One region of the Sphingomonas sp. UYP23 genome, then DNA from elsewhere that is predicted to be linked to it. Evidence: riboswitches for the same ligand, from Rfam matches in the RefSeq annotation. Region 1 holds a riboswitch; the other holds the start of a gene.
The links. Region 1 has a riboswitch for thiamine pyrophosphate ahead of thiC (phosphomethylpyrimidine synthase ThiC). Riboswitches for the same ligand answer to the same signal wherever they lie in the genome.

Region 1 (7,596 bases):
GCAACCTATTCGCTGACCGGCAATCTGCTGCACGGCGTCAAGGTCATTGCCGGCGGCACCTATTCGCGCTCGCTGGGCGATTTCTCTTACAGCCCGATCGTGCGCATCGCGGGCTCGCCCAACCAGTGGCTCGGCGCGGTCGGTCTCGCTTACACCTTCTAAACCCTTCTCGATTCAGCCGATATTCAGAATCCGTCGTGGAGCGCCCGTGGCCGCCCCACGGCGGATTTTGTCTTTTCCGCCTGCCGTCGTTATTGTCCGACGTGTCACCTATTCTGGCCTTGCGCCGTCGTGCGCGAGGTGCCACGCCAGCGGCGCAATCTAGCGTTTCAAGCAAGAGGGTTCGCCCCAATGAACGACACCGAAGACCAGTTGATCGAGCGCCTCGAAGCCCACACCGATCGTCGGAACGAACGCCGTGAATTCTTCCGCACCGCGCTCGGCGCTGGCGCGGTTGCCGCGGTCGGCGCCGCCGCCGTCGCGGTCGGCACCAGCGCGTCTGCTCAGGCGACCGCGGAAACCGACATCCTCAACTTCGCGCTCAACCTCGAATATCTCGAGGCGCAATTCTATTCCTACGCCGTGTTCGGTACGGGCCTGGCCAACAGCCAGCTGACCCCCGGAAGCGCCAGCACGACGACGCAAGGGGCGGTCACCGGTGGTCGCCAGGTCAGCTTCAGCGACCCGCTCGTCGCGCAATATGCGCGCGAGATCGCGGGCGACGAAACGCAGCACGTCGCTTTCCTGCGCAGCCAGCTCGGCACCGTCGCGGTCGCGCAGCCCGCGATCGACATCGGCAGCACCGCAACCAGCGCCTTTACGGTCGCCGCGCGCGCCGCCGGTCTCGCGACGAATGCGAGCGGCGCAGTCGACAATGTCAACGGCACCTTCGATCCCTACGCCAATGACCAGAACTTCCTGCTCGCCGCCTTCCTGTTCGAAGATGTCGGCGTGACGGCGTATAAGGGCGCGGCGTCGCTGCTGACGACCAAGACCTATATCGATGCCGCCGCCGGCATCCTCGCCGCCGAGGCCTATCACGCCTCGATCATCCGCACCGTGCTCTACAGCAAGGGCCTGGCGACGCCGTCGCTGCGCACCGCGGCCGGCGCGATCTCGGACGTGCGCGACAAGCTCGACGGTACGTCGGACGACGATCAGGGCATCGCCTCGGCAGTGGTGGCGAACAGCCAGCTCGCAGCGCTCAATGGTCTGACGGCATCGAACATCGTGCCGACCGGGCTCGATGGCATCGCCTATGGCCGCAGCACCGCCAACGTCCTCAACATCGTCTATCTCAATAGCCTGGCGGTGGCGAAGGGCGGCTTCTTCCCGAACGGGCTCAATGGCTCGATCGTGACCAGCGCCGCGAACTGATCCGTCCACATCTTCAAGCTTGCCCGAACGGGAGTTCCCCCAGTGATCGATAGCGACATCCTCTTGCAGGTTCTCGACGCCGGCGAACGCCGCCGCGCCGAACGCCGTAATTTCCTGCGCAGCGCGGGCGTGGCCTCCCTCGCCGTCGGCGGCGCTTCGCTGTTGTCGGCTTGCGGCGGCTCGTCGAGCGGCACTGATTCGTCAGCGACCGATACCAGCACGCCGACTCCGAGCCCAAGCTCGACCAGCACGCTGCAGGACCAGGACACGCTCAATTTCGCGCTCAACCTCGAGTATCTCGAAGCGCAATTCTACAGCTACGCCGTCACCGGCGCCGGCCTGCCCAACGTGTTGATCGCGAAGGGCGATGGCAACCAGACCGTCCAGGGCACCGTGACGGGCGGCCGCAAGGTCAGCTTCACGGATCCGATCGTCCAGCAATATGCGATCGAGATCGCCGCGGATGAAGTCGCGCACGTCGCCTTTCTGCGCTCGGCGCTTGGCGCTGCGACGGTCGCCATGCCTTCGATCAACATCGATGGGGGCGCCAACGGTGCTTTCTCGGCGGCTGCGCGCGCGGCGGGGATCGCGACCACCAACGGTGTCGTCGATAGCGTCAACGGCACGTTTGACCCGTATGCCAGCGACGAGAATTTCCTGCTCGGCGCGTTCATCTTCGAAGATGTCGGCGTGACTGCTTACAAGGGCGCTGCGCAAACGATCAACACGACGCTGTTGCTCGATGCCGCTGCGGGCATCCTTGCGACCGAGGCGTATCATGCCGGCCTGATTCGCACCGTGCTCTATTCGAAGGGCCTCGCCACCCCGAGCCTGCGCGTCAATGCCGGCCTGATCAGCAACGCGCGCGACAGCCTCGATGGCACGAGCGACATCGATCAGGGCATTACCGGGGATTCGGTCACCTCGAACCTCGTACCCGTCGATGCCAACGGGCTCGTCTACGGCCGCACCGCGGGCCAGGTGCTCAATGTCGTCTATCTTAACAAGAATGCCGTGGTCGGCGGGGGCTTCTTCCCCAACGGCCTCAACGGCAACATCCGCACCAGCGCAGCAAACTAGTTGCACGCGGCGCGCGAGCGCCTAGACTGACGCCATTCCCCGGGGGGCTGCTGATCGGCGGCTGAGAGGGGGGCACGAGCCCCCGACCCGCATCAACCTGATCCCGTTAATACGGGCGTAGGGAGGGAGCGGTGTCCATCGGGAAACCGTCTTTGCTCCGTGCGATATTGGAGCGAAGAGCATGGCCGACCTTCTCGCACGCACTGAAATCGGTGTGACCACCGGCCCGATCCGGGGCTCGCGCAAGATCCACGTTCCATCGGCGGCGATTCCTGGTCCGGGTGTCGCCATGCGCGAAATCGTGCTCGAGCCGTCCTGTGGTGAGCCGCCGCTGCGCGTCTACGACACGTCGGGACCCTATACCGACCCCAAGGCGCGGATCGACATCAATCTCGGCTTGCCGACGCTGCGGCGCGACTGGATCCTCGCCCGCGGCGATGTCGAGGACTACGCCGCGCGGGAAATTCGCCCGGAAGACAACGGCTTGACCGGGCCGGACCGTTCGGCGGGGGTGCCGCAATATCCAAACGTCGTGAAGCGTCCGCTAAGGGCACGCGCAGGCGCTAATGTCAGCCAGATGCACTATGCGCGGCGCGGCATCATTACGCCGGAGATGGAATATGTTGCGATCCGCGAAAATCTCGGGCGCGCGGCGGCAAAGGAAGCGCTGATCCGCGACGGCCAGGACTTCGGCGCGTCGATGCCCGATTACGTCACCCCCGAATTCGTCCGCGACGAGATCGCACGGGGCAGGGCGATCATCCCCAACAACATCAACCATCCCGAATCCGAACCGATGGCGATCGGCCGCAACTTCCTGGTCAAGATCAACGCCAATATCGGCAACTCCGCCGTTGCGAGCAACGTCGCGGCCGAAGTCGACAAGATGGTCTGGTCGATCCGCTGGGGTGCCGACACGGTGATGGACCTGTCCACGGGCCGCAACATCCACGACACGCGCGAATGGATCCTGCGCAATTCGCCCGTTCCGATCGGCACCGTGCCGATCTACCAGGCGCTCGAAAAGGTCGGGGGCGTTGCCGAGGATCTGACCTGGGACATCTTCCGCGATACCCTCATCGAACAGGCCGAGCAGGGCGTCGATTACTTCACGATCCATGCCGGCGTGCGTCTCGCTTACATCCCGATGACCGCCAAACGCGTCACCGGCGTCGTCTCGCGCGGCGGGTCGATCATGGCGAAATGGTGCCTCGCGCATCACAAGGAGAGCTTCCTCTACGAGCGCTTCGACGAGATTACCGAGATCATGAAGGCGTATGACATCGCATACTCGCTCGGCGACGGTCTGCGCCCCGGCTCGATCGCCGATGCGAACGACGAAGCGCAGTTCAGCGAGCTTTATACGCTCGGCGAACTCACCCACCGCGCCTGGAAAAGCGACGTCCAGGTGATGATCGAAGGCCCCGGCCATGTGCCGATGCACAAGATCAAGGAAAATATGGAGAAGCAGCTCGAAGTGTGCGGAGAGGCGCCGTTCTACACCTTGGGGCCGCTCACCACCGATATCGCACCGGGCTACGACCATATCACCAGCGGTATCGGTGCTGCGATGATCGGTTGGTACGGCACCGCGATGCTCTGTTACGTCACGCCGAAGGAGCATCTCGGGCTGCCAGACCGGGACGACGTCAAGGTCGGCGTGGTGACCTACAAGCTCGCCGCGCACGCTGCCGATCTCGCCAAGGGTCATCCCGCCGCCAAGATGCGTGACGATGCGGTCAGCCGCGCGCGCTTCGAATTCCGCTGGCGCGATCAGTTCAACCTGTCGCTCGATCCCGACACGGCCGAGCTCTATCACGACGAAACGCTGCCCGCCGAAGGCGCGAAGACCGCGCATTTCTGTTCGATGTGCGGTCCTAAATTCTGCTCGATGAAGATCACGCAGGAAGTGCGCGATTTCGCCGCCAAGCAGAACCAGTCCGCGGCAAGCTTTCTGGCGGCGACGCCGCCGGTCGACGCGGCCGATGCCGAGCGTGCGGCATTCGCGCGTGGTGCGCAGGCAGAGGCGGGGATGGCCGAGATGAGCGCTGCGTTCAAGGCGCAGGGCAGCGAGCTCTATCTGCCCGCGGCGGAATAATCCGCGAACCGGCGGAGGCCAAACGCGTCCGCCGGTTGCCCCCTCGCTAGATTCGTTCGCCGGTCAGCCGCTGACAGACCATGTCGAGCTGATCGAGCGTCGAATAGGATAGTGTCAGCGTACCGCCCTTGGCGCTATGCGCCACACGCACCGACAGGCCTAGCAGGTCGGCCAGCTGATGCTCGAGCGCTGCGAGATCGGGATCACGACCCTCGGTGTCGCGCTGGCCCCGCGGCGCCGGCTTGGCGGCTCGCGCCATGCGCTCGGTATCGCGTACCGAAAGCCCGCGTGCGACAACTTGATCCGCGAGCGTCTCGACGTCCGGCGCACCGATCAGCGCCCTGGCATGCCCCATCGTCAGCGCACCATTGACGACTCGTTCCTGAACTGGGGTGGGTAATTCGAGCAGACGCAGCAGATTGGCGATGTGACTGCGCGATTTGTTGACCAGCTTACCAAGCGCCTCCTGGGTATGGCCGAAATCCTCGATCAGCCGATGATAGGCCTCGGCCTCTTCGATCGCGTTGAGATCCTGCCGCTGGATATTCTCCACCAACGCGACTTCGAGCGTCTCGGTATCATCGAACGCGCGCACGATGACGGGCACTTCGTGGAGCCGCGCACGCTGCGCCGCACGCCAGCGGCGCTCGCCGGCGACGATCTGATAGCCGGTCCCGTGCGGCCGGACGACGATCGGTTGGAGCACTCCGCGCAGCGCAATCGACTGCGCCAGCTCCTCGAGCGCCGCTTCGTCGAAATGGCGGCGCGGCTGGCCCGGGTGCGGGGTCAGCGATCCGACCGGGAGGGAACGCACGCCGGGAGAGGCATTCTCCTTGCCCTCGCCAACGGGCTCTTCGCGCGCGAGGTCCCCCATCAGGGCATTGAGACCACGGCCCAAGCCCGACCGGGGCTTAGGGCGCGAGACTGGAGGAATCGTCGAGTCGGTCATGCGGCCCTTGCCGGTTGCGGGGTATCGAGAGCGGGCAGGCGTGCGATCAGCTCGCGAGCGAGGGCGATATACGCTTCGGAGCCAGGGCAGCGATAATCGTAAATCAGGGCCGGCAGGCCATGGCTTGGCGCTTCGGACAGGCGGACGTTGCGCGGGATGACGGTGTCGAAGACCACCCGGCCGAGCACGGCACGCACGTCGTTCGAGACCTGATCGGTGAGCCGGTTGCGCCGGTCGTGCATCGTCAGCGCGACCCCCATGATCGACAGCGCCGGGTTGAACCGCTCGCGGATCCGCTCGACGGTGCTGAGCAGCTGGCTAAGCCCCTCAAGCGCGAAGAATTCGCACTGCAGCGGCACGAGCAGCGAGTTCGACGCAACCATCGCATTGAGGGTAAGCAGACCGAGCGAAGGCGGGCAATCGATCAGCACGACATCCCAGCGATGATCGGACCGTGCGAGGGCGCGCGACAGGCGATGCGTCCGCTCCTCATATTCCACCAATTCGATCTCAGCGCCCGACAGATCGACTGTCGCCGGGACGATGTCGAGTTTCGGGACGCAGGTCGGAATCGCAGCGACTTCGATCGACGTTTCGCCGAGCAGGATATCGTAGGTCGAATGATGCCGGTCCGCCCGAGCGATGCCAAGCCCGGTCGAGCAATTCCCTTGTGGATCCAGATCGAGGAGAAGCACGCGCAGCCCGGTCGCGGCGAGTGCGGTGCCGAGGTTGATCGCGGTCGTCGTTTTTCCGACCCCGCCCTTCTGGTTCGCGACGGCAATCACGTTCATCGGCGTGTGACCCTTGATGCGAGAACGATCAGTGAGTCGGGATCGGTTACACTGTGTTCCACGTGAAACACCCCGTCCCAGACCTGCTGCGCCGCGGCGACATCCGCCAGCGCCGACCGTCCTTTTGGCAGAATCCAGCACGTTGCGGAAGACGCACACTTCGCACCCCATGCAAAAAGACTGTCCAACGATGCTACGGCGCGCGCCGAAATAATTCCGGCATCGACCGCAACGTCCTCGATCCTCGCGGCTTTGACCGTGACCCGATCACTTATCCCCATCGCGTCTGCCGCATCCGAGAGGAAATCTGCGCGCCGTCGGCGAGGCTCCACGAGCCAGACGGGGCGCTCGGTAAGCGATGCGACGACCAGCCCCGGAAAACCCGCCCCGCTTCCGATATCGAGCCACAGTCGGTCATCTTGCGGTGCAAGTCGCACGAGCTGCGCCGAATCGACGATATGTCGCGTCCACATCGCCTCGAGCGTCGATGGTGCAATAAGGTTCTGTCGGGTGCTTTCGGCACGAACGATTTCGATCAGCTGGAGCATCGCCGTCACCGCGGGCCCGCCGAAGCTGTGCTCGACCCAGTCGCGCGCTTCGTCCTCGGTCACGCGGCCTTCTTCCGAATTTGCAGCAGGATCGCGGTCAGCGCCGCCGGCGTTATGCCACGGATCCGCTCCGCTGCCGCCAGCGTGGCAGGCCGAGCGGTTTCGAGGCGTTCGATCATCTCGCTCGACAGGCCGGGAACGCTCGCGAACCGCAGAGCATCGGGCACCACGATCGCGTCATGCGATCGCATCGCGGCGACCTCCGACTCCTGACGTGCGAGATAGGGAGCGTATCGCGCATCTTCGGCGGCTTCGGCCAGCAGGTCCGGGGCTATCCGGTCGATCAGGTCGGGCGCGACCATCTCAAGCGAAACCCCCGCGACACGAAGCCACGCCGCGCCCGTACGCCGTTCGGGATCGCCTGCGATCGATGCACCGCGTGCCACGAGATGCTCGCTCGGCACGGTCTGGTCGAGCGTCTGCTCGATCTCCGCACGGCGATCGATTCGTTCGGTAAGGCGCTCGGTGCGCGCTGCGGAGAGGCACCCGATCTCGGCTGCGATCGGGCTCAGCCGCGTTTCCGCGTTATCGGCGCGGAGGCGTAGCCGATATTCCGCACGGGCAGTCAGCATCCGATAGGGCTCTGTAATGCCCTGAAGGACGAGATCGTCGATCATCACGCCGAGATAGGAGGACGCACGGTCGAGCACGACATCCGCCAGATCAAGCGCCCGCGCTGCGGCGTTGAGGCCG
Region 2 (7,596 bases), 1.2 Mb from region 1:
ACTTTTTCCAGATTGCGCGACCAAGCCGCTTTGTCGCGCGTAGCGCTCCATTGCGTGCATCGACGCCGGGACCGCCTTCTGCCCATGGTTGCCCGTTGCGGCGGACCGGGATGACCGCATCGGCACCGCGCCCGGCAATAGCGGCATGGCAGTCCCTGGTATCATAAGCGCCATCTCCGCCGACGCTGAGTATCCGCTCGTCTCCGGGAATTTGCGCCAGGAGAACGGGCAGCGTCGGTGCGTCACCAATGGCATTCGTCGTGACCTCAATGGCCCGGATATCCAGCGTCCCAGCATCAATCCCGAGATGCACCTTGCGCCACTGGCGACGGTAGGACGGTCCGTGTTTGCGCGTCTTCCACTCGCCTTCTCCCGTCATTTTGATCCCGGTGCTGTCGACCAGCAGGTGCAGTCCGCCCGAGCTGATCCGCCCGCCGAGGTTGACCTTCAACGTCTTCTGCCGTCGGCACAGCGTCGTATAATCCGGCACCGACCAATCCAGCCCCGCCATTTTGATCAGGCTCGAAACCAACCCCGTCACTTGCCGCAAAGGCAGGTTGAACAGCGTCTTCAGCGTCAGGCACAGCTCTATCGCGCTGTCTGAAAACCGCATCGGGCGACCAGGGCGACCACACGGCTTCGAAAGCCAGTGCATCTCCGGATCAAACCATATTTCCAGCGACCCACGCCGCTTCAGCGCCGCATTATACTCAGGCCAGTTCGTCGTACGATACACAGGTGCGGCAGGTTTGGGCATTACGCCTATCTATACCGCTCGATTCCCTGCGTGAATCCCCGCCATCAGTTTTGCAACAAAGCCCAGTCGATGTGCAGTTCCTAGTATCTTTGCACCAGTTGCTGACCAAGAAGTACCAGAGCGGTGGTCGGGCGGTGCCTAGACCTGCTGCGCGCTGCGCCAGCGGCGATACCCCAGGACCGCGAGGACGATCATCGCGGCATAGAGCCCCGCGGTGAGCATCAGGCCCTTGACCCCGAACATGCCGACATAAATGATGTCGACCGCAATCCACAGCAGCCAGCTCGCGCGGTGGCGGCGCGCGGTCCAATATTGCGCGACGAGGCTGAAGCTGCTCAGCGCGGCGTCGATCCATGGAAGCGCCGCGTCGGTATAGTGGCTGGTGCCCCACCCGATCGTCACCGCGCCAATCGCCCCCGCCGCCAGCGCGAGTGCCGCCGGCACCGCGCGGAGCGGCTCGACCACGACCGCGCCGCTATCCTCTTTGCCGCGCGCCCAGATGATCCAGCCATAGAGGATGGCGATCCCGAACAGCGCCTGCAGCACCATGTCGGCATAGAGCCGCACGTCGAGGAACAGCTTGAAGTAGAGCGCGCAGGCCAGCAGGTTGATCGGCCAGCACAGCATCCGCCGCGCGGCGGTCAGCCAGATCCCCAGAAAACTGACGATGACGGCGACGATCTCGAGCGCGGACATCAGCCGGGAACCCCGCGTTCGATCGCGTGCAGGAAGGCTTGTCCGTGTGGCGCGAGGAACCAGTCGGCGTGGCCGAGCAGATACTGCTCCCACGCTACGCTCGCCTGCGCGGCATCGCCGACGACGCCCGCGAAATAGTCGATCTCGGACAGCGCGAATTCGAGATGGACGAGCGGGAGCACGCGCAGCACCACCTCCACCTCGCCGCGATCGAGCGGGCGGACCGTGGCGTAGCCCGCGAGCAGCGCTTGCGCGGTTTCGGGATGGCCGATCGTCGCGTCTGCCCCCTGCCCCAACGCCAACCAGTCGATCGCGGTGCGCTCGATCGCGGTGGCGAGGTCGTGCACCGCGCAGGTGCGGTCGGCGAGACCGAAGTCGAACACCGTCTCCACCTGCCCGTCCGCGCTCCATAGGACGTTCGAAGGGTGCCAGTCGTTATGCGTCCACACCTCTTCGCGCACCGCCAATGCGTCCGACACACCTTGGCCGAGCTCGGCGAACAGTCGCGCGACCGCCGGCCGCCAGTCGCGCGGTTCGAGAAAGGCAGCAAGCGCCGGCCGTGCGGCGACATACGCATCGGCCGCCGCCACCGGGTCGTTGCTGGGAAGAATGGAGAAGCTCGCGACCAAGGGCTGCACCGCGCGCGCCGGCGCCGCGAAACCGCGCGAGGCCGCGTGCAGCCGGGCAAGCGACGCGCCTGCCGCATGCGCGTGCGAGACGGAGAAAAACGGCGTCCAGGAAAGCCGTTCGCGGTACAGGTCGAGCCCCGCGCCCTGGCGATGGAGCTCATAGGTCCAATCCCCGACCGCTATCGCGCTTGTCCCCTCGTCGGTCAGCAGGATCTCGGACACCGGCACCCCGCCCGCCGCGAGATGCGCGATGAAGGCATGCTCCTCCGTAAGCCCCGCAGGCGTCCGCACCGCCGGGTGGTGTCGCTTGAGCACGAACACGCCGCGTGTCGTGCGCACCCGCGCCGCCGCCGAGAACGGCCGCGGAGAATGCCATTCGAGCGCCTCTAGCTGCCCGGCCGCAGGGAAACGCGCGAGTGCCGCCGCGGCTTCGGCCTGCGTGATGGCGGGCCAGGTCGGCGGCTCGAGCGTGGTGCCCATGCCGTGCACGAGATGCGGAGCGCTTGCGGCCATGCGCTCAGAACACGCGCGACAGCGTCGCGATCAGCGCCGCGCCGCTCCCGACATAATAGGCCGGCGCCGCCCCGGCGATGACGCTCGCGCCGCGCCCGATCGTGTCCTGCGCGTTGGGGGTGACCGCCGCGACGCCCGACAGCACGCGCGGATTGGTCACGTTGATCGCATTGAGCCGCAGGTCGGTGCGCTTGCCGTCGAGCCACGCCGCCAGATGCACGCCGACCGACAGATCGAGCGTCGCATAGCCGGGAATGCTCTCGTCATTGACGAAGGTGGCGTACTGCCGCGCGACATATTTCAGCGCGCTGCTGCCGAAGAAGAGGCCGTCGTCATAGGTCCCGCCGAGCCCTGCCTGGAAGGTGGGGCTCGACACCGCATGCTTGCCACGCGTCGGCAGGAAATCCGCGCCGACCTGCAGGTCATTGTCGAGCCGCGCGCGCAGATATTCGCCCGAGACATAAAGGCTCACGCCGGCGGCGGGGCGGTAATCGATCTCGCCATCGACGCCGTAGGAGGTCTGACTGCCCGCATTGAGCGTCGAATTGACCTGCGCGCCGCCGACATCGACCAGCGTGCCGAGCTGCCGATTGCGGAAATGGTAATGGAAGGCGGTCACCGACGCCGACAGGCTTGGGTCGATATAGCGATAGCCGAGCTCCTGCGAGACCGAATATTCGGTCTTGAGCGCGTTGGTTCCCTGCGTGCTGAGCTCGCCGCCATCATAGCTGTTGTAGAGCGTGAACTCATTGGGCCCGCGGAAGTTGGTTGTGATGTTAGCGAACAATTGTTGCCGGTCGTCGAGCCGATAATGGACCGCTGCGCGCGGGAGCGCCGCGAAGCTGTCGCGACGCACCGCGGATTGCGGACCGGGCAGATAGTTGCGCCCGTTGCGCAGCAGGTCGACGCCCTTAAACCCGACGTCGACGCTCAGCCGCGGCGTCAGCGTAATGCTGTCGGCGAGGAAGAAGCCCTTGGTTACCGTGACGGTGCGCTGATCCTCATAAGCGAGCAAGCGACCATCGGCGGTGCGGATCGCATTCTCCTGATAGCCCCACGGGTCGACCGGACGCCCATCCGCGCGCACCGCGCCGTAGGTCTGCAGCACGCGGTCCTTGCCGTAATCGAACCACAGGCCAGCGGTGATCCGATGCGCCCCGGCGGCCAGCGTGAGCTTGGCAACGGTGCCGCCGCGAAACTGCTCGCCGGTGTAATTGCCGAGCACGGTCGCCTCGCCATCGACCGCGCCGGGCAGCGCGACCGGCCCCAGCGCCTCGGTGCCGAGATAATTGCCGGTGGTGGCAAGCGCAGTGCCATAGGGCGAATTGCCGTAGCCGAACTGGAGATAGCTCGTCGTGTCGAGCGTCAGCCGGTCATTGAGCGCCAGATGGAGCGGCGCCGCGACATAGACGTTGCGGAACGGCGCGCGGTACAGCCGCCAGTAATTGGTGTTTCCCGCGCTGTAGTCGCGATCGTAATTGAACCCGCGCCCCGCGGCCTTCCAGTCGGCGAGCGTCGGGCTGGGATAGGTCGAGGAATTGGCGTCGTTGAACGACACGGCAAGGCTCGCGCGGTTGCCGTTGCCCCATTCGTTGAGGAGCTTGGCGTCGACATGCTGGCGCGTATCAAACCCCGCCCCGCGCCAATTGTCGGCGCGGATGTTCGAATAGGACAGGAACGCCTTGAGCCCGGTCTGTCCGATCGTGCCGGTATCGACCCGCACGAAGGCACGCCGCGCGGCGTACGACCCGAGCGAGAGATTGACCAGCGCCTGCGGGTTCGCCTTGGGATCGTCGAGCGTCAGCGACAACAGCCCCCCCGCCCCGCCGACGGTCGGCGAGTCGATATCGACCGCGCCTTGCGCGAGCGTGATCTGCTTAAGGTTCTCGGCATCGGCGAATTGCGCGGGATAGGCGTAGTAATAACCGATGTCGTTCTGCGGCGCGCCCTCAAGCAGCACCCCGATCTCGTCCTGACCGAGCCCGCGCAGCGTCAGGCTCGAGCTGGTCGAAAGGCCGTACGGGTCGCTCGACGAGACGTTGGCGCCGGGCAACAGGCCGACCAGCTGGAACGCGTTGAGCGTCGGCGCCTGCTTGGTGATGAAATCGGCCGAGATCGCGCTTTGCGCTTTCGGCGCGTGCTGGTCGGGCAGCAGCCCTTCGGGATCGGGATGGCCGGTGACGACGATATCGCCAGGCTGGTCCTTGTCCTCGGCAAGCGCCGGCACTGCGGCCAATGCGGCCGACAGCATGGCGAGCGCGAGCGCCCCGCGCGCGACACAGCCACCGTCGATTCTGGAAAGCCTGCGCGTCATCCGTCGTCACTCCTACACGGAGGGATAACGGAGTCTGCCGCCAGCCCTCCCTACGCCGGTATCAACCGGATCAGGTTCAGCGGGTCGTGGGCTGCAGCCCACCTCTCAGCCGCGCATCAGCGGCCCCCCGGGGAGCGCGGGGCTTAGTCGGTCAGGTCACGCGAGGAAAGCGCTATTCCTGCGCCGCCGCGTCGGCCTCGGTGAACCCCGCCGCGATGAAGCGCTCGGGCAGCGGCGCCTTGGCAATGATCGGTTCCTTGCCAGCGCGCGGCACGGTCAGTTCCGCTGCATGGAGCAGCGTCGCGCTGCCAGCCGCCTTGGTGCCGTTCCCATAGATCGGATCGCCGACCACCGCCGCGCCGAGCGCTTCGGCAGCATGGACGCGGATCTGGTGCGTGCGGCCCGTCTCGGGAATGAACTCGACGAAGCTGCGCCCGTCCTTGATCGACAGCACGCGCCATGCGGTGCGCGACGCCTTGCTGCCCTTGGCGCCGAGCGGATCGCCGACCATCCGCCAGCCCGTCTCGGCCGTGCTGACCTTGGCGAGCGCCAGGTCGATCAGCCCGCTTTCGCCCTCGACCACGCCCTCGAGGACCGCAAGATAGCGCTTGCGCACCAGCCCCTGCTCGAAGGCCTGTTGCAGCCTGGCGTGCGCCTTGGGATTGCGCGACAGCAAGAGGCAGCCCGACGTATCGCGATCGAGCCGATGCACCGGCACCGGCCAGCGCTTGAAGGCGAAGGTCAGCCCGTCGAGATGGTTTTCGAGGCTGAGCGACCCATCGCGCGGACGGTCGACCGGAAGACCGGCGGGCTTGTCGATGACGAGCGCCTCGCCGTCGAGAAAAAGAACATGATTGGCTAGCATGTCCCCCCCTTGCCACCGCAAGCGCCGACATGCCAGAGGCGCGCCGTGCGACGGACCGGAACTTGGGCGATGGGGATCGCGCTGGCGCTGTGGGCTGCGCCGCCAACGCTCGCACAGACCGCGAATTCCCCGCCGGCCCCGACGAGTCTTCCGCCCGGCGTCTATGCCGGCGACTTGCCCGCAGCGATGGCCGATGGGCGCATGCTTGGCCACTTGCCGTATCCCGAAACCGCGCGGACCGAATTGGTCGCAGCGCCCCCCGGGTTCGCGCTCGGTCAGCCGTGCATGGTTCACCGCGACGCCGCGCCAGATCTCGCGCGCATGCTGACCGCCGCCACGCTGACGCCCGGCGTCGGCGCGACGCTGCGCGGTATTTCCTGCTTCCGCTCGATCGCGCATCAGCGCGCGGTGTTCTGCCACAATGGCCGTCCCGGCCGGTGCGGCGACCCGGCAATGCGCGCGCGCTCGGTTGGGCCGCCGGGTTTCAGCGAGCACGCGACGGGCTATGCGATCGATTTCGGAATTCGCCCGTCGGCGGGCTGCGCCGATGTCGACACGTGCATGGCGACGACCGCGGCCGGGCGCTGGTTGATCAGCCATGCGCCCGAGTTCGGCTTCGAACTGTCGTTTCCGATGGGCAATGCGCAGGGCGTAACGTGGGAGCCGTGGCACTGGCGCTGGGTCGGCGCCAACGTCAACGTGATGGGTGCGGCGCGAGCTCGCCTGGCGGTAGCCCGCGCGCGCGCGACCTATCCGGCAAGCCCGCGGGTGACCGACGTGTCGGACATCTGGCTCAAGCCACCCTCGGTGCCGCCGCCGGTCGTACTGCCGCAACTGCTGCCTCCGCCGATCATCGCTCCGGTCGAGCGACGGAGGCGCAGGTTGTTCAGGCTGTGAGCTTGGCGGCGGTCTCGGCGATCCGCTTGCCCTGATAGCGCGCCGCGGCGAGCTCTTCGGCATGCGGCTGCCGGCTGCCGTCACCATCGGCGATCGTCGTCGCGCCATACGGCGATCCGCCGAGCACTTCCTGGACGCCGGTCATGCCCTTGAAGCCGTAATCGAGGCCGACGATCGTCATGCCGTGATGCATCAGGTTGGTGATGATCGAGAAGAGCGTCGTCTCCTGCCCGCCATGCTGGCTCGCGGTCGAGGTGAAGGCGCCGCCGACCTTGCCAATCAGCTTGCCGCCGAACCACAGGCCACCGGTCGTGTCCCAGAACGACGCCATCTGGCTTGGCATCCGTCCGAAGCGCGTCGGTGCGCCGACGATGATCGCGTCATAGTCGGCAAGCGCATCGGGGCTCTCGATCACGGCATGCGCGGTATCGGTCTTGAAATGTGCGGCCTCGATCACCGCTTGCGGCGCGGTTTCGGCGACGCGGCGGATGTCGACCTCGGCACCACCGGCGCGCGCGCCTTCGGCGACGGCATCGGCCATCTGCTCGATATGGCCGTAGGACGAGTAATAGAGCACGAGAACTTTGGTCATGGAAAAATCCTTCTTCTTGGCGCCCCTCCCGCTTGCGGGAGGGGCTGGGGGAGGGAAGTCTGAATGGGCGAGGTTAGTGCCTGCGGCACGCCCCTCCCCTAACCCCTCCCGCAAGCGGGAGGGGGATTGCTCACATTACTGACTGTCGACCAGCACCAGTTCGGCGTCTTCGAGCGCGGTGATCGTGACGGTCTGGCCGCCATCCATCGCGGCGCCATCGCGCGCCTTGAAGGTCTGGCCGTCAATCTCGACCGATCCTGTCGCCGGCACCAGATAGGCATGCCGCCCGGGACCAACCTCATGCGTTATCGTCTCGCCAGCGCGCACCAGCGC

Region 2: linked by a shared signal. The riboswitch ahead of ACVWYO_RS15740 (TonB-dependent receptor) and the one ahead of thiC (phosphomethylpyrimidine synthase ThiC) in region 1 are both predicted to bind thiamine pyrophosphate.

What each region holds. Positions count from the first base shown of each region.
Region 1 is NZ_JBSSBX010000001.1:1,941,368-1,948,963, forward strand. Features, by position in the region: gene ACVWYO_RS09610 (MipA/OmpV family protein) at 1-162, shown strand, start outside; gene ACVWYO_RS09615 (ferritin-like domain-containing protein) at 352-1,377, shown strand; gene ACVWYO_RS09620 (ferritin-like domain-containing protein) at 1,420-2,457, shown strand; TPP riboswitch at 2,488-2,598, shown strand; gene thiC (phosphomethylpyrimidine synthase ThiC) at 2,639-4,555, shown strand; gene ACVWYO_RS09630 (ParB/RepB/Spo0J family partition protein) at 4,602-5,429, opposite strand; gene ACVWYO_RS09635 (ParA family protein) at 5,501-6,295, opposite strand; gene ACVWYO_RS09640 (16S rRNA (guanine(527)-N(7))-methyltransferase RsmG) at 6,292-6,906, opposite strand; gene mnmG (tRNA uridine-5-carboxymethylaminomethyl(34) synthesis enzyme MnmG) at 6,903-7,596, opposite strand, start outside.
Region 2 is NZ_JBSSBX010000001.1:3,184,829-3,192,424, reverse strand. Features, by position in the region: gene ACVWYO_RS15755 (IS5 family transposase) at 1-757, opposite strand, end outside; gene pnuC (nicotinamide riboside transporter PnuC) at 896-1,453, opposite strand; gene ACVWYO_RS15745 (phosphotransferase enzyme family protein) at 1,453-2,595, opposite strand; gene ACVWYO_RS15740 (TonB-dependent receptor) at 2,600-4,909, opposite strand; TPP riboswitch at 4,940-5,049, opposite strand; gene ACVWYO_RS15735 (RluA family pseudouridine synthase) at 5,082-5,774, opposite strand; gene ACVWYO_RS15730 (M15 family metallopeptidase) at 5,820-6,671, shown strand; gene wrbA (NAD(P)H:quinone oxidoreductase) at 6,661-7,263, opposite strand; gene ACVWYO_RS15720 (pirin family protein) at 7,399-7,596, opposite strand, start outside.